One region of the Streptomyces sp. NBC_01017 genome, then DNA from elsewhere that is predicted to be linked to it. Evidence: predicted binding sites of a transcription regulator. Region 1 holds the regulator's gene; the other holds the start of a gene.

The links. The regulator HrcA, encoded in region 1, represses chaperone genes, less so after heat shock. The targets are predictions, from matches to a motif close to TTNGCACTCNGNNNNNCNGAGTGCNAA.
Positions count from the first base shown of each region.
Region 2: the regulator HrcA is predicted to act here: its motif matches at 1,943-1,969, upstream of groL (chaperonin GroEL).

Region 1 is NZ_CP108683.1:7,183,243-7,193,741, forward strand. It holds gene OG331_RS33030 (DUF3097 domain-containing protein) at 1-737, opposite strand, end outside; gene OG331_RS33035 (MBL fold metallo-hydrolase) at 780-1,517, opposite strand; gene hrcA (heat-inducible transcriptional repressor HrcA) at 1,680-2,696, shown strand; gene dnaJ (molecular chaperone DnaJ) at 2,697-3,833, shown strand; gene OG331_RS33050 (nitronate monooxygenase) at 3,913-4,998, shown strand; gene OG331_RS33055 (16S rRNA (uracil(1498)-N(3))-methyltransferase) at 4,995-5,750, shown strand; gene OG331_RS33060 (VOC family protein) at 5,772-6,164, shown strand; gene OG331_RS33065 (hypothetical protein) at 6,310-6,822, shown strand; gene OG331_RS33070 (S41 family peptidase) at 6,898-10,128, shown strand; gene OG331_RS33075 (DUF5937 family protein) at 10,160-10,499, opposite strand, start outside.
Region 2 is NZ_CP108683.1:5,992,742-6,003,240, forward strand. It holds gene thrC (threonine synthase) at 1-781, shown strand, start outside; gene OG331_RS27555 (MoaD/ThiS family protein) at 829-1,104, shown strand; gene OG331_RS27560 (cold-shock protein) at 1,555-1,761, shown strand; gene groL (chaperonin GroEL) at 2,133-3,755, shown strand; gene OG331_RS27570 (cupin domain-containing protein) at 3,862-4,275, opposite strand; gene OG331_RS27575 (NADH:flavin oxidoreductase) at 4,509-5,636, shown strand; gene OG331_RS27580 (metallophosphoesterase family protein) at 5,665-6,525, shown strand; gene OG331_RS27585 (MFS transporter) at 6,675-8,156, shown strand; gene OG331_RS27590 (hypothetical protein) at 8,157-8,729, opposite strand; gene OG331_RS27595 (DinB family protein) at 8,779-9,330, opposite strand; gene OG331_RS27600 (DUF397 domain-containing protein) at 9,357-9,560, opposite strand; gene OG331_RS27605 (Scr1 family TA system antitoxin-like transcriptional regulator) at 9,544-10,383, opposite strand; gene OG331_RS27610 (hypothetical protein) at 10,499-10,499, shown strand, end outside.

The DNA.
Region 1 (10,499 bases):
GACCCCACCCGCTTCAGGATCGCCTGCCACACCGCACCGGTGTTCTCCGACGGCCACCCCAGCGCCCGGCACACCCCCGTCTTCCAGTCCTGCCCGTGCGGGACGCGTGGCCAGGACTCGATGCCCAGGGCTGACGGCTTCACCGCCTCCCAGATGTCGATGTACGGGTGGCCCACGACCAGGGCGTGTTCGCTGGTCACCGACTCCGCGATGCGCCACTCCTTCGTGCCGGGGACCAGGTGGTCCACCAGCACACCGAGGCGGGCGTCCGGGCCCGGAGCGAATTCGGTCACGATGGACGGCAGGTCGTCGATGCCCTCCAGGTACTCCACGACCACGCCCTCGATGCGCAGGTCGTCGCCCCAGACCTTCTCGACCAGCTCGGCGTCGTGGCGGCCCTCCACATAGATACGGCCGGCGCGGGCCACGCGCGCGCGTGCGCCGGGGACGGCGACCGAACCTGACGCCGTACGGCTGGGACGTGCGGGAGCCGAGGACGACGGGCGTACGAGCGTCACCACCTTGCCCTCCAGCAGGAACCCCCGCGGCTCCAGCGGGAACACCCGGTGCTTGCCGAAGCGGTCCTCCAGCGTCACCGTGCCCGCCTCGCAGCGGATCACCGCACCGCAGAACCCCGTGCCCGGCTCCTCCACGACCAGGCCCGGGTCCGCCGGTACCTCGGGGGCGGGCTTGGGCTTCTTCCAGGGCGGGGTCAGGTCCGGGGAGTACTGGCGCATTCGGATGACGATAGGAGAAGCCCCGCGGGTACGTCTCGCGGATCAGGGCGACACGCCGAAGCGGGCCGCCAAGGCGTCCCGCTGGCGTCGTACGAACTCCGCATCCACCACCGCTCCGTGACCGGGCACGTACAGCGCGTCCTCGCCGCCCAGGTCCAGCAGGCGGTCCAGGGCGGCCGGCCACTGCGACGGTACGGCGTCGGGGCCCGCCTGGGGTTCGCCGGACTCCTCCACCAGATCGCCGCAGAAGACGACCTCCCGGTCGCCCGCGGCCCCGGCCGGCACGAGCACGACCAGATCGTGGGCGGTGTGGGCCGGGCCCACGTTCGCGAGCAGGACCTGCCGGTCGCCCTCCAGGTCGAGGGTCCACTCGCCGCTCACCTGGTGGCGGGGACGGACCAGCGCGTCGATCGCCTCGTCCGCCGCGTCCGGGTCCAGGCCGTTGCCCACGGCGTCCGAGCGCAGTTCCGCACGCGCGTGTGCGGACACCGTGTCCATGCCCACCGGGCCGTACACCTCCGCCCCGGCGAACGCCGCGGCCCCGAAGACATGATCGAAGTGGGGATGCGTCAGCGCGAGATGTGTCACACGGTGACCCGCGAGCCACTGCGCCTGCGTACGCAACCGCACGCCCTCCCCGAGGCTTGACCCGGCGTCGATCACGAGCGCTGTGTCCCGGCCCACGACCAGCCCCGCGGTGCAGTCCCAGCCCGGAAGCCGGCACCTGCCCACCCCGGCCGCCAGCCGTTCCCACCCGAGCTCTTCCCAAGTCACCGTCATACGGCGACGCTAACCAAGACAGCACCGTCGGGCATGGTGGTGCCGGACCGGCCTTGCCCGGGGCGTACCCCACCGCCGTACACTGGCCGGGGACGGTTGGCACTCACCAGCGCAGAGTGCCAGGCGAGATGTCAAGGGGACGACTTCTGGAGGTGTGCGCGGTTGCTGAGTGAACGCAGGCTTCAGGTGTTGCGCGCCATCGTCCAGGACTATGTCGGGACCGAGGAGCCGGTCGGATCGAAGGCGCTGACCGAGCGGCACAACCTCGGGGTCTCCCCGGCGACCGTCCGCAATGACATGGCGGCCCTGGAGGACGAGGGATTCATCGCCCAGCCGCACACCAGCGCGGGGCGCATCCCGACCGACAAGGGCTACCGGCTGTTCGTCGACAAGCTCGCCGGCGTCAAGCCGATGACCCCGCCGGAGCGGCGCGCCATCCAGAACTTCCTCGACGGCGCCGTCGACCTCGACGACGTCGTGGCGCGCACCGTGCGGCTGCTCGCGCAGCTCACACGGCAGGTCGCCGTCGTGCAGTACCCGTCGCTGACCCGGTCCACCGTCCGGCATGTCGAGCTGCTCTCACTCGCCCCCGCGCGCGTGATGCTCGTGCTGATCACGGACACCGGCCGGGTCGAGCAGCGGATGATCGACTGTCCCGCGCCCTTCGGTGAGGCCTCGCTCGCGGATCTGCGTGCGCGGCTGAACAGCAGGGTCGCGGGGCGGCGCTTCACCGATGTGCCAAGGCTCGTCGAGGACCTCGCCGAGGCCTTCGACATGGAGGACCGCGGCACGGTCTCGGCGGTGCTCTCCACTCTGCTGGAGACACTCGTCGAGGAGAACGAAGAGCGGCTGATGATCGGCGGCACCGCCAATCTCACCCGCTTCGGACATGACTTCCCCCTCACCATCCGGCCCGTCCTGGAGGCCCTTGAGGAGCATGTCGTGCTCCTCAAGCTCCTTGGCGAGGCAGGGGATTCGGGCATGACCGTACGCATCGGTCACGAGAACGCCTACGAGGGACTCAACTCAACGTCCGTCGTGTCGGTCGGCTACGGTTCGGGCGGCGAGGCAGTAGCCAAGCTCGGCGTGGTCGGACCGACCCGCATGGATTACCCGGGAACGATGGGAGCGGTACGCGCAGTGGCACGGTACGTCGGACAGATCCTGGCGGAGTCGTAAGTGGCCACGGACTACTACGCCGTTCTCGGCGTGCGTCGCGACGCGTCGCAGGAAGAGATCAAGAAGGCCTTCCGGCGGCTCGCGCGCGAGCTGCACCCGGACGTCAACCCGGATCCGAAGACCCAGGAGCGGTTCAAGGAGATCAACGCCGCTTACGAGGTGCTGTCGGACCCGCAGAAGAAGCAGGTCTACGACCTCGGCGGCGACCCGCTGTCCCAGGCGGGCGGCGCGGGCGCGGGCGGCTTCGGTGCGGGTGGCTTCGGCAACTTCTCGGACATCATGGACGCCTTCTTCGGTACGGCGTCCCAGCGCGGCCCGCGCTCGCGCACCCGTCGGGGCCAGGACGCGATGATCCGGCTGGAGATCGAGCTCGACGAGGCGGCCTTCGGTACGACGAAGGACATCCAGGTCGACACGGCCGTCGTCTGCAACACCTGCAACGGTGAGGGGGCTGCCCCCGGCACCTCCGCTCAGACGTGTGACATGTGCCGCGGCCGCGGTGAGGTGTCGCAGGTGACGCGGTCCTTCCTGGGCCAGGTCATGACGTCGCGGCCCTGCCCGCAGTGCCAGGGATTCGGGACCGTGGTTCCCACACCGTGCCCCGAGTGCGCGGGCGACGGACGCGTGCGGTCCCGTCGGACGCTCACGGTCAAGATCCCGGCCGGTGTCGACAACGGCACCCGGATCCAGCTCGCCGGCGAGGGTGAGGTCGGGCCCGGTGGCGGTCCCGCCGGTGACCTGTACGTCGAGATCCACGAGCTGCCGCACTCGACCTTCCAGCGGCGCGGCGACGACCTGCACTGCACGGTGACGATCCCGATGACCGCGGCGTCCCTCGGCACGAAGGTGCCGCTGGAGACGCTGGACGGGCTCGAGGAGGTCGACATCCGGCCCGGCACCCAGTCCGGTCAGTCGATTCCGCTGCACGGACGCGGTGTGACGCATCTGCGGGGTGGCGGGCGCGGCGACCTCATCGTGCACGTCGAGGTCACCACGCCGTCCAAGCTGGATCCCGAGCAGGAGCGGTTGCTGCGCGAGCTGGCCAAGCTGCGCGGCGAGGAGCGGCCGACGGGGCAGTTCCAGCCGGGGCAGCAGGGGCTGTTCTCGCGGTTGAAGGACGCGTTCAACGGGCGCTGAGTCCGGTGGGGCAGGCCCCGTACATCGCACGGCACAGGGCCGATTCGGACTTGTTCGGAGGACGTGACAACATGCCGTCATGTCCTCCGCGCTGACCGATCTCTTCCCCCACCCGATCGTGCAGGCCCCCATGGCGGGCGGCGTCTCCGTGCCGCAGCTCGCCGCTGCCGTGTCCGAGGCAGGTGGGCTGGGGTTCCTCGCCGCCGGGTACAAAACCGCCGACGGGATGTACCAGGAGATCAAGCAGCTGCGGGGCCTGACGGGCCGGCCCTTCGGGGTCAACCTGTTCATGCCGCAGCCCGAGTATGCCGACGCCGCGGCCGTGGACGTCTACGCGCATCAGCTCGCCGGTGAGGCCGCCTGGTACGAGACGGAGCTGGGGGACCGGGACAGCGGGCGGGACGACGGGTACGACGCCAAGCTGGCCGTGCTGCTCGACAACCCGGTGCCGGTCGTCTCGTTCCACTTCGGGGTGCCGAAGCCGGATGTGCTGGAGTCCCTGCGCCGCGCCGGCACCTTCACCCTCGTCACCGTGACCGCACCGGACGAGGCCCTCGCCGTACAGCGGGCCGGTGCCGATGCCGTGATCGTGCAGGGAGTGGAGGCCGGCGGGCATCAGGGGACGCATCGGGACAACCCGGAGACGGACCGGTCGGGCATCGGGCTGCTCGCCCTCCTCGCGCAGGTCCGGGAGACCGTGAGCCTGCCCATCGTCGCCGCCGGCGGCATCATGCGCGGCAGCCAGATCGCCGCCGTCCTCGCGGCCGGGGCCGGTGCCGCCCAGCTCGGCACCGCCTTCCTCGCCACCCAGGAGTCCGGCGCCAACGCCCTGCACAAGCAGGCGCTGACCAACCCCCTGTTCGTACGGACCGAGTTGACGCGCGCGTTCTCCGGCCGGCCCGCCCGCGGCCTGGTCAACCGCTTCATGCGCGAGCACGGGCCGTACGCCCCCGCCGCCTACCCCGAGGTTCACCACCTGACCTCACCCCTGCGCAAGAAGGCCGCCGCGTCCGGTGACGCGCAGGGCATGGCCCTGTGGGCGGGGCAGGGGCACCGCATGGCGCGCGACCTGCCCGCCGGGCAGCTGGTGGAGGTGCTGGCCGCCGAGCTGGCCGCCGCGGCGACAGCGTTGTCGGCGGCGCCCGAGGGGGGTGCGGTCGGATGACGGCGCCGGTGTTCGTCGTCGAGTCGCTGGAGCGGGGCCGCCTCGCCGGCGGCGAGTACGTTCTCGACGGCCCCGAGGGACGGCACGCCGTCTCCGTGAAGCGGCTGCGGGCCGGCGAGGAGGTCGTCCTCACCGACGGGCTCGGGCGCTGGGTCGAGGGCGTCGTCAAGGCGGCCGAGGGCAAGGACCGGCTGGTCGTGGGCGTGGGTGCGGTGGCCGAGGAGCCGGCGGAGCAGCCTCGTATCACCGTCGTCCAGGCCCTCCCCAAGGGCGACCGCGGTGAACTGGCCGTCGAGACCATGACCGAGACCGGCGTCGACGCGATCGTGCCGTGGGCGGCAGCCCGGTGCATCACCCAGTGGAAGGGCGAGCGCGGGGCGAAGGCCCTCGGCAAGTGGCGGGCCACCGCCCGCGAGGCCGGCAAGCAGTCGCGCCGGGTGCGCTTCCCGGAGGTCGCGGAGGCGGCCACGACCAAGCAGGTCGCCGCGCTGCTCGCCGACGCCGACTTCGCCGCCGTACTGCACGAGGAGCGCGACTACGGCAGCGAGCCGCTCGCGACGGCCGAACTGCCCGCCGAGGGCGAGATCGTGCTCGTCGTCGGCCCCGAGGGCGGCGTGGCCCCCGAGGAACTCGCCCTCTTCGAGGAGGCGGGCGCGAAGGCGTACCGTCTGGGCCGTACCGTCCTGCGCACCTCCACCGCCGGAACCGCGGCGACGGCACTGCTCCTCGGCCGCACCGGCCGCTGGTCCTGACACCAGGAGGGACGTCCCCCCGTGGAACTCGCCCAAGTACGGCTCCTGGTCGGTGACTTCGCCGCCTGCTACCGCTTCTACGCCGATGTCCTCGGCCTCAAGGCGCAGTCGGGCGCGACGAACGGGCCCTACGAGAAGTTCAGCCCCGCCACCGGTTCGGCGGGCATCGCCCTCCAGGACCGGGCGATGATGGCCGAGATCGTCGGAGAACTCGGCGACGAGGCCAAGGGCCATCGCTCGCTGGTGGTCCTGCGCGTCGACGATCTGGACACCTACTGCGAACAGATCACCGCACGCGGCGCGACCCTCCTGCACGACCCCGCCCCGATGACCGACCGCATGCGCGTCGCCCACCTCAAGGACCCCGAGGGCAACCTGGTGGAGCTTCAGGAGTGGCTGCTGCTGCGCACCTGAGGCCGACCGCCTCCCGCCCCGAACCGCGCGAGCAGGGAGTGTCCGTATGCGCTCTACCGCGTCGGCCGGGACAGTGGCAGGCTGCGGTCCCATGGGGGCATTCACGAGGGTTTGGCCTCGCGCGGACCGGCGTGCGGGGCGTCGCATGCGCGGGGCGCGGGTGGCCGGTGTGGCGGGGCTCGCGGTCGTCGCCGTCGGCTCGGTGGCCGGCTGTGACCCGGGTGGACTGAGCTCGGCGACCGTGGCGTTCACGACCGATCAGACCGTGACCGAGGAGCTGGAGCGGCAGAAGGCCGACGTGCAGTGGCTCAACTGCACGGGCTCGTACGACGGGGGCGGCAACGGCAGTTCGCCGACCGCAAGTGAGAACACCGTCGTCAAGGTCGACTGCGAGGGCGAGACCAAGGACGGCAGGGACATCGTCGTCACCGGCCGGATCACGCGGGCCGTCAGCGGTTCCTGCGTGCGCGGGGACCTGGTCGCCAAGATCGACGGCAAGGAATGGTTCCACGTGAACGGGCTGGGCAAGTGCGACGCCACGCCCTCGCCCGTCAACCCGTCCGGGGGCGGACAACAGCCCGGCCCCACGGTCACGGTGACGGTCACCAAGACCGTCTACTGCAAGCAACACCCGAACTGCTGGCCGGAGGGCAAGTGACCGTGTCCCGGCGGGAGTTGGGGCAAGTGATCCAAAGACCTGTTCGCGGACGCCGCGCTTGCCTAGGGTGATCGGGTGACACAGTCCGCGACGCCTGCTTCGACTTCGGCCCCCGTCCCCGCGCCGTCGTATCTGCGGTATCCGCATCTGCACGGCGACCTGGTCGCCTTCACCGCCGAGGACGACGTATGGCTCGCCCCCCTCGACGGCGGCAGGGCCTGGCGGGTCAGCGCCGACAACGTGCCGGTCTCCCTGCCGCGCATCTCGCCCGACGGTACGACGGTCGCCTGGACCTCCACCCGCGACGGCGCCCCCGAGGTGCACATCGCGCCGGTCGACGGCGGCCCCTCCAGGCGCCTCACCCACTGGGGCAGCGCGCAGACCCGGGTGCGCGGCTGGACCCCCGACGGCCAGGTCCTCGCGATCAGCAGCCAGGGCCAGGCGGGCAGCCGCCGCACCTGGGCCCACACGGTCCCGCTCGACGGCGGACCGGCCACCACGCTGCCGTACGGCCCCGTCGCCGACGTCGTCCACGGACCCCGGCTGCTGCTCGCGTCCGCGCCCATGGGGCTGGAGGCGGCCCGGTGGAAGCGCTACCGGGGCGGTACGGCGGGGAAGTTGTGGATCGAGCACGAGGGTGACGGGGACTTCGTACGGCTGCATGAGGAGCTGGACGGGAACATCGAGTACCCGATGTGGGTGGGGGAGCGGGTCGCCTTCCTGTCCGATCACGAGGGCGTGGGGGCCGTGTACTCGTCCCTCGCCGACGGGTCCGACCTGCGACGGCACACCGCTGTCGACGGCTTCTACGCCCGGCACGCTGCGAGCGACGGCACCCGCATCGTCCACACCTCCGCCGGTGAACTGTGGCTCCTGGACGACCTCGACGGCGCCGAGCCGCGCCGGCTCGGCATCCGGCTCGGCGGGCAGCGCACCGACCGGCAGACGTACCCGTTGAACGCCGCCCGCGCGTTCGGGGAGGCGGCGCCCGACCACACCGCCCGCGGTAGCGCCGTCTCCGTCCGGGGCGCCGTGCACTGGGTCACCCACCGCTCCGGGCCCGCCCGTGCGCTCGCCGCCGAGCCGGGCGTGCGGGCCCGGCTGCCGCGCACCTTCCGCGCGGAGGGCGAGGAGTGGGTGGTGTGGGTGACGGACGCGGAGGGCGACGACGCGCTGGAGTTCGCGCCCGCGACCGGGCTCGCGCCGGGAGCCACCCCGCGCAGGCTCGGCGCCGGGCAGCTGGGCCGCGTACTGGAACTCGCCATGGCGCCCGACGGGAGCAGGGCCGCGGTCGCCGCGCACGACGGCCGCGTGCTGTTCGTCGAGCGGGAGACCGGCGAGGTGCGCGAGGTGGACCGCAGCGCGGACGGGGACGTGTCGGGGCTGGTCTTCTCACCCGACTCCGCCTGGCTCGCCTGGTCGCACCCCGGCCCGCGCCCGCTGTCCCAGCTCAAGCTCGCCAACACCACGGACCTGTCGGTGTCCGAGGCGACCCCGCTGCGCTTCCAGGACTACGCACCGGCGTTCACGCAGGACGGCAAGCACCTGGTGTTCCTGTCGACCCGCGCCTTCGACCCGGTCTACGACGAGCACGTCTTCGACCTCGCCTTCGTGGTCGGCTCCCGCCCGCACCTGATCACCCTCGCCGCGACCACCCCGTCCCCCTTCGGCCCGCAGCGGCACGGCCGCCCCTTCGACGCGCCCGACAAGGACGAGACGCCCGACAGCGAGGGCACCCCGACCACGCGCATCGACCTCGAAGGCCTCGCCGACCGGATCGTGCCGTTCCCGGTCGAGGCCGCCCGCTACACCACCCTGCGGACCGCCAAGGACGGCGTGCTGTGGCTGCGGCACCCCGTGCGCGGCGCCCTCGGTGCCTCCCGGGCCACGCCCGACGACCCCGAGCCCAAGACCGAGCTGGAGCGCTACGACCTCGTCCAGCGGCGCGTGGAGCATCTCGCCGACGACGCCGACGACTTCGAGGTCAGCGGCGACGGCAAGCGGGTGCTGCTCTGGACGGACGGCAGGCTGAAGGTCGTACCGAGCGACCGGCGGGCCTCCGGCGACGACGACGGCGACACGAACATCACCGTCGACCTGACCCGCGTACGGCAGACGGTCGACCCGTCGGCCGAGTGGCGGCAGATGTTCGAGGAGACCGGCCGCATCATGCGGGACCACTTCTGGCGGCCGGACATGAGCGGGGTGGACTGGTCCGGGGTGCTGGACCGCTACCGCCCGCTGCTCGACCGGGTGGCCACCCACGACGACCTGATGGACCTGCTCTGGGAGGTGCAGGGCGAGCTCGGCACCTCGCACGCCTACGTCGCCCCGCGCGGCGGGTACGGCAGCGGGGCCCGGCAGGGCCTGCTCGGCGCCGACATCTCCCGTCACGCCGACGGGAGTTGGCGGATCGACCGGATCCTGCCCTCGGAGACCTCCGACCCCGACGCGCGGGCCCCGCTGGCCGCGCCCGGGGTCGCCGTGCGGGCCGGGGACGCGATCGTGGCGGTGGCCGGCGCGCCGGTGGACCCGGTGACCGGGCCCGGCCCGCTGCTCGTCGGCACGGCGGGCAAGGCGGTGGAGCTGACGATCTCGCCGGCCGGCGGCGGAGACGTACGGCATGCGGTCGTGGTCCCGATCGCCGACGAGCAGCCCCTGCGGTACCACGCCTGGGTGGCGGACCGGCGGGCGTACGTCCACGAGAAGTCCGGCGGCCGCCTTGGCTACCTCCATGTGCCGGACATGCAGGCGCCCGGGTGGGCCCAGATCCACCGTGACCTGCGCGTCGAGGTGGCACGCGAAGGGCTCGTCGTGGATGTCCGGGAGAACGGCGGCGGGCACACCTCGCAGCTCGTCGTCGAGAAGCTGGCCCGGCGGATCGTGGGCTGGGAACTGCCGCGCGGGATGCGGCCGTACAGCTATCCCGCGGACGCCCCGCGCGGACCCGTCGTGGCGGTGGCGAACGAGTTCTCCGGGTCCGACGGGGACATCGTCAACGCGGCCATCAAGGCGCTGGGGCTCGGCCCGGTGGTGGGCACGCGGACGTGGGGCGGCGTCATCGGGATCGACAGCCGCTACCGCCTGGTCGACGGCACGCTCATCACCCAGCCGAAGTACGCCATCTGGCTGGAGGGCTACGGCTGGGACGTGGAGAACCACGGCGTCGACCCGGACGTGGAGGTGCTCCAGCGCCCGCAGGACTGGGCGGCGGGGCGGGACGCCCAGCTGGACGAGGCGATCAGGATCGCGCTGGCGGGGCTGGAGGAACGGCCGGCGAAGACACCGCCGAGTCTGCCGACCTGAGGCGGGCGGGGTGCCGGTGGGCCGTGGCCGCTCAGCGCAGGACGGCCGCCAGCACGTCGGTGCCGAGGGCCGTCAGATGGGGCAGGTTGAGGGTGTAGCGGATGTAGCGACCGTGCCGCCGGGCCGTCAGCAGGCCCGCGCGGCGCAGGACGGCGAGGTGGCGGGAGACCTCCGGGGGCGACAGTTCCCAGGTGTGCGCCAGCTCGCCGGTGGTGTGGGGGCCGCGGGCCAGGGTGCGCAGCAGCCGCAGCCGTACCGGATGTGCGAGTGCCTCCAGCCGTAGCGTGACCGTCTCCAGCGACACCGGCTGCTGCGCCGGACTCGGCTCGGCCACGGGGTACTGCACCACCGGCTGCCAGCCCGGCGCGTGG
Region 2 (10,499 bases), 1.2 Mb from region 1:
GTCCTGCGTGTTCATCCCGCACGACCTGGAGCAGGGCAAGGTCGTCATGGCCGCGGTCTACGGCGGCGAGCTCGTCGGCATCGAGGGCAACTACGACGACGTGAACCGTTTCTGCTCCGAGCTGATCGGCGACCCCGCCGGCGAGGGCTGGGGCTTCGTCAACGTCAATCTGCGGCCGTACTACGCCGAGGGTTCCAAGACCCTGGCGTACGAGATCTGCGAGCAGCTCGGCTGGCAGCTGCCGGACCAGCTGGTCGTGCCGATCGCCTCCGGCTCGCAGCTCACGAAGATCGACAAGGGTCTGCAGGAGCTGATCAAGCTCGGGCTCGTCGAGGACAAGCCGTACAAGATCTTCGGCGCGCAGGCCGAGGGCTGCTCGCCGGTGTCGACGGCGTTCAAGGCGGGCCACGACGTGGTCCGGCCGCAGAAGCCGAACACCATCGCCAAGTCGCTGGCGATCGGCAACCCGGCCGACGGTCCGTACGTCCTGGACATCGCCCGCCGCACGGGTGGTTTCGTGGAGGACGTGACCGACGAGCAGGTCGTCGACGCGATCAAGATCCTCGCCCGGACCGAGGGCATCTTCGCGGAGACCGCCGGCGGAGTGACCGTGGGTGTCACGAAGAAGCTGATCGAGAGCGGTGTGCTGGACCCGAGCCTCACGACCGTGGTGCTCAACACCGGCGACGGGCTGAAGACGTTGGATGCGGTGGCCGGTACCGGGCTGACTGCGACGATTCGTCCCAACCTGGATTCGTTCCGCGAGGCCGGCCTCGTATAGCTCAGCCCCGCCCCTTTAGGCCCGTTTACCTGACCGGAGGTCATTACGTGAGCGTCAACGTCCGCATCCCCACCATCCTGCGCACCTACACGGGTGGCCAGGCCGAGGTCGCCGCCGAAGGTGCCAACCTCGGCGAGGTCATCGCCGACCTGGAGAAGAACCACACCGGGATCGCCGCCCGAGTTCTCGACGACCAGGGCAAGCTGCGTCGGTTCGTCAACGTGTACGTCAATGACGACGACGTCCGTTTCGAGCAGGGTCTGGAGACCGCGACTCCCGACGGTGCCGGCGTCTCCATCATTCCGGCCGTCGCCGGTGGCTGACAGGCTGACCGAATGACCGATCATTACCTTCGGTAACACCGGTAACCAAGAGTTCATCGAATTGCCCCCTCCGTGAGAGAAGCGGAGGGGGCAATTCTGTGTGGTTGAGCGAGGTACAGTTGGGGAACGTGCCGCCGTTCCACTGGTCGGCCGCCCTTGATTTCTGCCGCAAGCCCGACAAGAAGTAGCCAAAGTGTGCGGGTTTTTTGCGGCTTTTGTTCGCTATGCCGGGTCCGACTTGACCTGAAGTCAGCGGAATTGTCCCCACATTCCCGACCGGTCGTGCCCGGAATTCTCGTCCGATTGACCTGTTGCAGACGGCAGTTGGGCAGATACATTCAGCCGCGGTCGACGCGTTCCGGCGCACGCCCCCGACCGATGGGGGGTGAGGTCTGACCCGGATCCGCGAAGTGTGGATCTGTGCAAGGGCCAGTAATAGGGGAGTTAGGCATGGCTCAGGGCACCGTCAAGTGGTTCAACGCGGAGAAGGGGTACGGCTTCATCGCGGTCGACGGTGGTGCGGATGTTTTCGTCCACTACAGCGCGATCCAGATGGACGGTTACCGCACCCTGGAGGAAGGCCAGCGGGTCGATTTCGAGATCTCGCAGGGCCAGAAGGGGCCGCAGGCGGACATGGTCCGTCTGGCCACCGGCTGAAGCACGCGTCGACTTAAAGCAGCGACGTTCTTCTTCGAAGGGCTCGCACCTCCTGGGGTGCGAGCCCTTCGCCATGTCCGGGGTCCGCGCGGCTCCTGTCCGGGGCCCGCCCGGGTCCGCCCCGACCCCGCCCGTCCCTGCTCGCGCACCGCAGGGCGTGCCGCCCGATACCCGAGAGGCGCTTGCACTCGCCTACCCCGAGTGCTAATCATTGGCGTTAGCACTCTGAAGGTGAGAGTGACAAAGAAGGACCGGGTCGGTGAGGCCCGCAGGCCGGGTGGGGCAAGGAACCACGAGGCATGTGAGCCGTCCGTCGCGGGCGCGGGCGCGGTCCGAAGGAATCACCCCCAGTCCTGGAGGGACCACTTCACATGGCCAAGATCATCGCGTTCGACGAGGAGGCGCGGCGCGGCCTCGAGCGCGGCATGAACCAGCTCGCGGACGCCGTCAAGGTGACGCTCGGCCCCAAGGGCCGCAACGTCGTCCTCGAGAAGAAGTGGGGCGCCCCCACGATCACCAACGATGGTGTCTCCATCGCCAAGGAGATCGAGCTCGAGGACCCGTACGAGAAGATCGGCGCCGAGCTGGTCAAGGAAGTCGCCAAGAAGACGGACGACGTCGCCGGTGACGGTACGACCACGGCGACCGTTCTCGCCCAGGCCCTCGTCAAGGAAGGCCTTCGCAACGTAGCCGCCGGCGCCAACCCGATGGCCCTCAAGCGCGGTATCGAGCGCGCCGTCGAGGCCGTCTCCGCCGCCCTGCTTGAGCAGGCGAAGGATGTCGAGACCAAGGAGCAGATCGCCTCCACGGCCTCCATCTCCGCCGCCGACACCCAGATCGGCGAGCTCATCGCCGAGGCGATGGACAAGGTCGGCAAGGAAGGCGTCATCACCGTCGAGGAGTCCCAGACCTTCGGTCTGGAGCTGGAGCTCACCGAGGGTATGCGCTTCGACAAGGGCTACATCTCGGCGTACTTCGCCACCGACATGGAGCGGATGGAGGCGTCGCTCGACGACCCGTACATCCTGATCGCCAACTCCAAGATCGGCTCCGTCAAGGACCTGCTCCCGCTCCTGGAGAAGGTCATGCAGTCGGGCAAGCCGCTGCTGATCATCGCCGAGGACGTCGAGGGCGAGGCCCTGTCGACCCTGGTCGTCAACAAGATCCGCGGCACCTTCAAGTCCGTCGCCGTCAAGGCCCCGGGCTTCGGTGACCGCCGCAAGGCGATGCTGAACGACATCGCCATCCTCACCGGTGGCGAGGTCATCTCCGAGGAGGTCGGTCTCAAGCTCGAGAACACCTCCCTGGACCTCCTGGGCAAGGCCCGCAAGGTCGTCATCACCAAGGACGAGACCACCATCGTCGACGGTGCCGGCTCCTCCGAGCAGGTCGCCGGCCGGGTGAACCAGATCCGCGCCGAGATCGAGAACAGCGACTCGGACTACGACCGCGAGAAGCTGCAGGAGCGCCTGGCGAAGCTCGCCGGCGGTGTCGCGGTCATCAAGGCCGGTGCCGCCACCGAGGTGGAGCTCAAGGAGCGCAAGCACCGCATCGAGGACGCCGTGCGCAACGCCAAGGCGGCCGTCGAGGAGGGCATCGTCGCCGGTGGTGGCGTGGCCCTGCTGCAGGCCTCCCAGGTGTTCGAGAAGCTGGAGCTCGAAGGTGACGAGGCGACCGGCGCCAACGCCGTGAAGCTCGCGCTCGAGGCCCCGCTCAAGCAGATCGCCGTCAACGGTGGTCTCGAGGGTGGCGTCGTCGTCGAGAAGGTGCGCAACCTTCAGGTCGGCCACGGTCTGAACGCCGCGACCGGCGAGTACGTCGACATGATCGCCGAGGGCATCATCGACCCGGCGAAGGTGACGCGTTCCGCGCTGCAGAACGCCGCGTCGATCGCCGCGCTGTTCCTCACCACCGAGGCCGTCATCGCCGACAAGCCGGAGAAGTCCGCTGCGCCTGCCGGTGGCGGCATGCCGGGCGGTGACATGGACTTCTGATCGACCTCGGGGTTTCGACTCCGGTTGATCAACGTCCTTACCGAGGGCGGCACCTCCTGTTACGACAGGGGGTGCCGCCCTCGGGCGTTTCCTCACTCGGCGATCGTCATCCCGGCTGGGCAGCCCGGAGGTGCCGGCGTTCGGCCAGTTCCTCCGCGCCGACCACGGTCAGAACCGGGGAGCCGGGCGGCGCGAACATGGTCACCACCAGCTGCGACTGCGCGTCCGGAAGGTTGTTGGCGCCCTGGTAGTGGATCACGTCACCCCCGGGCTCGAACAGGGCGTCACCTGCCTTGAGCACCCGGGGCGGCTGCCCCTCCAGCTCAAAGAGGATCTCGCCCTGGGTCACATAGCCGAAGAGCGGCCCCGGGTGCCGGTGCGGCGGCGCACCCGGGTCCCCCGGCGCCAGGGTGACCCGGATGGTCCTGGCCTCGGCGCCCGCCGGAATCCGGGCCGCCGCCTCCGGCAGGGTGTCGATCACCTCGACGCCCGGGGGCAGGTGTGCGTGCTCAGCGCTCATGTATTCCTCCAAACAGGGAGTGTCCGCAGGAAGGACCGGACTGGGTCCCCGTTTGTGACAGCCCGCTCCCTGTACGCGGCCGAGCCCGGCCGTGCCGCGCTGTGTGTGGCCGGGGTCACGGCCGGATGGGGCGGGGTGCGGAATAGGCGGCCTCCGGCGAGCAGTTGCTTAAGGGAGTGCAACAATGCGCGTGCACATACCCGCTGGTCAATGCCTACCGAGGAGACCCCCACGTGACCGTCACCGAGCCCACCGCCTCCCGTGCGGCCCAGATCCTGTCCCGGCCGACCGTGATCAACGGTCTGACCGTTCCGAACCGCATCGCGATGGCGCCGATGACGCGGATGTTCTCCCCGGGCGGCGTGCCCGGTGAGGACGTCGTGTCGTACTACTCGCGCCGCGCCGCCGCCGGCGTCGGTCTGATCGTCACCGAGGGCACGTACGTCGGGCACGACTCGGCCGGGCAGAGCAACAGGGTGCCGCGGTTCCACGGTGAGGAGCAGCTGGCGGGGTGGGCGAAGGTCGCCGATGCCGTGCACGCGGCGGGCGGCACGATCGTGCCGCAGCTGTGGCACATCGGCATGGTGCGTGAGCAGGGCCAGCCGCCCTACGCCGAGGCTCCCGCCGTCGGCCCCTCCGGCCTGCGCATCGGCGCCGATGCGCCCACCGGAAGGGCGATGACCCAGGGCGACCTCGACGACGTCATCGGCGCGTTCGCCCAGGCCGCCGCGGACGCCGAGCGCATCGGCTTCGACGGCGTGGAGATCCACGGCGCCCACGGCTACCTCGTCGACCAGTTCCTGTGGGGCGGCACCAACCGCCGCACCGACGCGTACGGCGGCGACCCGGTCGCCCGTACGAAGTTCGCGGCGGAGATCGTGGCCGCCGTGCGCGAGAAGGTCTCCGCGGACTTCCCGGTCATCTTCCGCTACTCGCAGTGGAAGCAGGAGGCCTACGACGCCCGGCTCGCCGAGACCCCCGAGGAGCTGGAGGCCATCCTCGCCCCGCTCGCCGCGGCCGGCGTCGACGCCTTCCACGCCTCCACCCGCCGCTACTGGGTCCCGGAGTTCGACGGCTCCGACCTCAACCTCGCCGGCTGGACGAAGAAGCTGACCGGCAGGCCCACCATCAGCGTCGGCTCGGTCGGCCTGGACGGCGAGTTCCTGGGCGCGTTCGCCGGCCAGGGCTCCGGGGTCAAGGGCATCGACGACCTGCTGGACCGTCTGGAGGCGGAGGAGTTCGACTTCGTCGCCGTCGGCCGGGCGCTGCTCCAGGACCCGGAGTGGGCGGCGAAGGTGCTGGGCGGCCGCTTCGAGGAGCTGGCGCCGTATGACGCGGCGTCGCTGAAGACCCTGAGCTGAGGCCCAACCAGCCGCTACTGTCGGAGAGATGAGGATCCTTCATCTCTCCGACACCCACATCGAACGGGCCGACGCCCCCAACGCATACGGCGTCAATGCCACCGACTCGCTCCGCCTGATGCTCGCCGAGCTGAGGCATGTGCGGGGCGTCGACGCGATCGTCGTCACGGGGGACATCGCGGACGACGGTGCGGTGGAAGCGTATACGGCCGTGAAGGAGCTCGTGGGCGAGTTCGCGCGCGGCATGGGCGCGCCCGTGTTCTACACCACCGGCAACCATGACGAGCGCGGCGCCTTCGGGAAGGTGTTGGGCAGCGGCCACCCGGAACCTGAGGCGGTCCTGGAGTCCGAGGCGGGGGAGCGGGCGGCCGTGAGCACCGTCGGCGGCCTGCGGTTCATCACGCTGGACTCGCTGGTGCCGGGGAAGGTGTACGGCAGCCTGAGCACGGCTCAACTGGACTGGCTGAAGGCTGTGTTGAGCACCCCGGCCGAGCAGGGCACCGTCCTCGCCCTCCACCACCCACCGATCGCCCTCGACATCTCGGCGACCCAGCCGCACTTCGGCCTGCGCGACCCGGGCGAGCTCGCGACGGCGATCCGGGGCAGTGACGTACAGGTCGTCCTGACCGGGCACTACCACCTCCAGCTCCTCGGCTTCCTGGCCGCGGTGCCGGTCTGGGTCACCCCCGGTGTCGTGAACCGCATCGACCTCACGGCGGCGCCCGGCACGGAACGCGTGGTGCGCGGGGCCTCGGCCTCGCTGGTGGAGCTGGGCGGGGCGGACGGGCCGCTGTTCCACACCTTCCATGCCCGCGATCCCCGGGCGCACGAGACGGTGTACGAGTTGGACGAGGAGCGGACGCGGGCGTTCGTGGAGCGGGGGGCCTGAGCCGGGTGCCCGCCTGACCTGGGTGATCCGAGGCGATCTCGGGCGGTCCGAGGCGTGACCTGCATCCCTTGAGTAAGTCAATCAACTGACTTAAGGTTGCCTTGGTCAATTACGTACCTTCACGTTCGTACGCCGACGGAGGCCCCACCATGTCCCACGCCCCTGCCCCTGCCGCCGAGGCCGGGGGCGGCGCCCCGCCGAGGTCGAACACCGTGGTGGCGGTGCTGGCCTTCGCCGGGATCGTCGTCTCGCTGATGCAGACCCTGGTCATCCCGATCGTCCCCGAGCTGCCCCGGCTGCTCGACGCCCCGGCGTCGGACACCGCCTGGGCGGTCACGGCGACCCTGCTCGCCGCCGCCGTCGCCACGCCGGTGATGGGGCGGCTCGGCGACATGTACGGCAAGAGGCGGATGCTGCTGGTCAGCGTCGTGCTGCTGGTGGGCGGCTCCGTGGTCTGTGCCCTGAGTGACGCGCTGGTCCCGATGATCGTCGGACGGGTGCTCCAGGGCCTGGCCTCCGGGGTGATCCCGCTCGGCATCAGCATCATGCGCGACGAACTCCCCGCCGAACGCCTCGGCTCCGCGACCGCCCTGATGAGCGCCTCCCTCGGCATCGGCGGCGCGCTCGGGCTGCCCGCCGCCGCGCTCATCGCGGACAACTTCGACTGGCACATGTTGTTCTGGACGTCGGCCGGCATGGGGGTCGTGGCGCTGGTGTGCGTGGTGCTGTTCGTGCCCGAGTCGAAGGTGCGCACGGGCGGGCGCTTCGACCTGGTGGGCGGCACGGGGATGGCGGCGGGACTGGTCTGCCTGCTCCTGGCCGTCTCCAAGGGTGCCGACTGGGGCTGGGGCAGTGGTACGACGCTCGGTCTGTTCGTGGCGGCCGTGGTCGTCCTGCTCGCCTGGGGCTGGTGGGAGCTGCGTACCGGGCAGCCGCTGGTCGATCTGCGGACGACCGCCCGGCGTCAGGTGCTGGTCACCAACCTGGCCTCGATCGCCGTGGGCTTCGCGATGTTCGCCATGAGCCTCGTCATCCCGCAGCTCCTCCAGCTTCCTGCGCAGACCGGCTACGGCCTCGGCAAGTCGATGCTGGTCGCGGGCCTGTGCATGGCTCCGTCGGGCCTGGTCATGATGGCGACGGCCCCGGTGTCGGCGGCCATCTCGCGGGCCAAGGGCCCGAAGGTCACGCTGATGATCGGTGTGCTCATCGTCGCCGTCGGTTATGGCCTCAACATCGTCCTGATGTCCGAGGTCTGGCATTTCGTCCTGGTGGCCTGCATCATCGGCGCCGGCGTCGGTTTCGGCTACGGCTCGATGCCCGCCCTCATCATGAGCGCCGTGCCCGCGTCGGAGACGGCCGCCGCGAACAGCCTCAACACGCTGATGCGTTCCCTCGGTACGTCCACCGCGAGCGCCGTCGCGGGAGTGATCCTCGCCCAGATGACGACGGACCTCGGCGGTTACGCCCTCCCGTCCGAGAACGGCTTCAAGGTGGTCCTGGCTGTGGGCGCCGGGGCGGCGCTGCTGGCGTTCGTGGTGGCGTCGTTCATCCCGCGGCAGGCGCCGGCCGGCGCCGGGAAGCCGGTGGCGGAGGGCGTCGCCGAGCAGGTGGGGGCGGCGGCGAAGTCGTAGTCACAGGTTGCCCAGCGGCTCGATGTCGACCTTCACCGGCGTGCCCCACACGCGCAGCACCTCGTAGTCGGTGAACTCGTGCACGAGCCGGTAGGCCATGGCGGGGCGCGGCCCGCGACGCTGGGCGGCGATGTACAGCTCGGCCTCCCGGCGGTCGCGGCGCGGCGTGCCGCACAGCTGCCACTCCTGCCCGTTCCACAGCTCCGGCAGCCAGCGCTGCTGGGGCTGTGGGCGGTCGCCGCGGACGCCGTAGCGGGAGGGGGCGGTGTCGGGGGAGCGGGGGGCCGCCGGGCCGGTGCCGTTGTACTCGGAGCGGCGGGCCGCCCGGCGGCGGGTCTCGCAGAGCAGACAGAGGTCGGGTGCCGCCGCGTCGACCGGGCCGCCCGGGTGCTCCGGGCAGCGGGTGGTCGGGGCGGCACCGGACACGCTCTCGTCCAGAAGGTCGAGAGCGCGCCGCAGGTCCGCCTTGACCTCGTGCAGCTTGGCATCCGGGGTGGTGGCAGTGAGGGCCTCGCCGTGCTCGCCGAGGAGGCGGAGGGCGCGGCCCAGGGCGGTCAGCTGGGCGTGGTTCATGGGTGCCAGTGTGGGCGAAGTCCTCGGCTCTTCGCCAACGACCCCGACGTCAGCCCATGGTCTTCGCCCCGTCCAGGGACTCACGCAGGATGTCGGCGTGCCCGGCGTGCTGGGCGGTCTCCGCGATGATGTGCAGCAGCGTCCTGCGGGCCGACCAGCGAACGCCTGGCTCGAACCACGGGGCCTTGGGGAGCGCGTGGGAAGTGCCCAGGTCGGGCAGGGCGGCGACCAAGTCGTCGGTGCGGTGGGCGACTTTCTCGTACTCGGCCAGCACGCCGGCCAGCGTCTCGCCGGGCAGCATCCGGAAGTTGTCGGCCCGCTTGGCGAAGTCGGCCTCGGTCATGGCGGTGAAGTCGGGCATCGCCGACGGGCCGCGCTGGATGAAGGCGGCCCAGCTCCGTTCCACCGACGTGACGTGCTTGATCAGGCCGCCGATGCACAGCTCGCTGGCGGTGGTCCGCTGCCCGGCCTGCTCGTCGGAGAGGTCGCGGGCGGTGAAGCGCAGGAACTCCCGGTGCTTGGCCAGCGTCTCCAGCAGGTCGGCGCGCTCGTCGGTGACGGTGACGGTGCCTGGGACGGTGTTGTGCGTGGTCTCAGTCATGAGAGACACGCTATGAGCCGACTAGGTCAGATTCTGACCGCATTCACAAAGGCGGCCCAGGCGGATGTGCCGAACATGAGTTTCGGGCCGTGGGGGTGCTTGGAGTCTCGGACGGGGACGAGGGTGGGGAGGTCGTGGGTGACTTCGAGGCAGTCGTTGCCGCCACCGCCGCTGTAGCTGGACTTGTGCCAGGTGGCCGCGCTCAGGTCGTAATCAGGGATGCTCCTCATGGGTGTAATCCTGCGCCAACGTCTCGATCAAGGCTAGGGACTTCTCGGGCGAGAGCGATGAGGCCGTTAGGAGTTCGAAGGTGAACCTCAGTTGGGCGACCGTGGCCGGGTCGTCCTCCAGCCGTCCGGTGCCGGGTCCCTCGAAGTAGACCAGCGGAGGGGCGTCCTGGAAATCCATCAGCTTTAGCGAGCCATCCATTGCCTTGTGTGCTCCCGCACTGAACGGCAGCACCTGCACGATGACCCGGCTCCGGCGGGCCAGGCCGGCGACATGGCGCAGGGCTTCCGCCATCACCTCCTGCCCTCCGGTCTTTCGGCGAAGGGCGGCCTCGTCAAGCACCATCCACAACAGTGGCGTTGTTGGGTGGTCGAGCAGACGCGTCCGTTCCATCCGGCCCGCCACCCACTCGTCGATGGTCTCTTCGGGCGCCGTCGGGTCATACGCGCGGTTCACGGCGTGTGCGTACGCCGGAGTCTGCAACAGCCCCGGGATCAGCAACGGCGCGTACTGCCTGATCGCCGTCGCTTGTGCCTCGGCCTCCGCCGCCTCCGCGAAGTGCTCCGGATACCTGGACTTGTTGGCCGCCTCGCAGTTCCGCTCGAAGAACCCGTTCGTGCCCAGCACCTCGTCCACCAGCGGCGCCACGTCCGGCCGCAGGCGCCGCGTACCCGCCTCCAGTTGGCCCACGAACGTGCCGCTGACGAACAGCTTCTGGCCCAACGCCTCCTGGCTGAGACCCTTCTTCTCGCGTGCGTGACGTAATTCCGCCCCCAGCAGCGCGCGCGGCGACGAGAAAGGGTCGAGGTCTTTGGGTCCCGGCATGGCAGCTCCCGGTCGAACATCGCAGCTGTTGGTGTCCCCCGTCTGGCCAGGCTAGAGCCGCCACCGACACGCTGTGTTGTGAATCGCAAACTCTGCGTGGAGAGGTGAGGCAAACG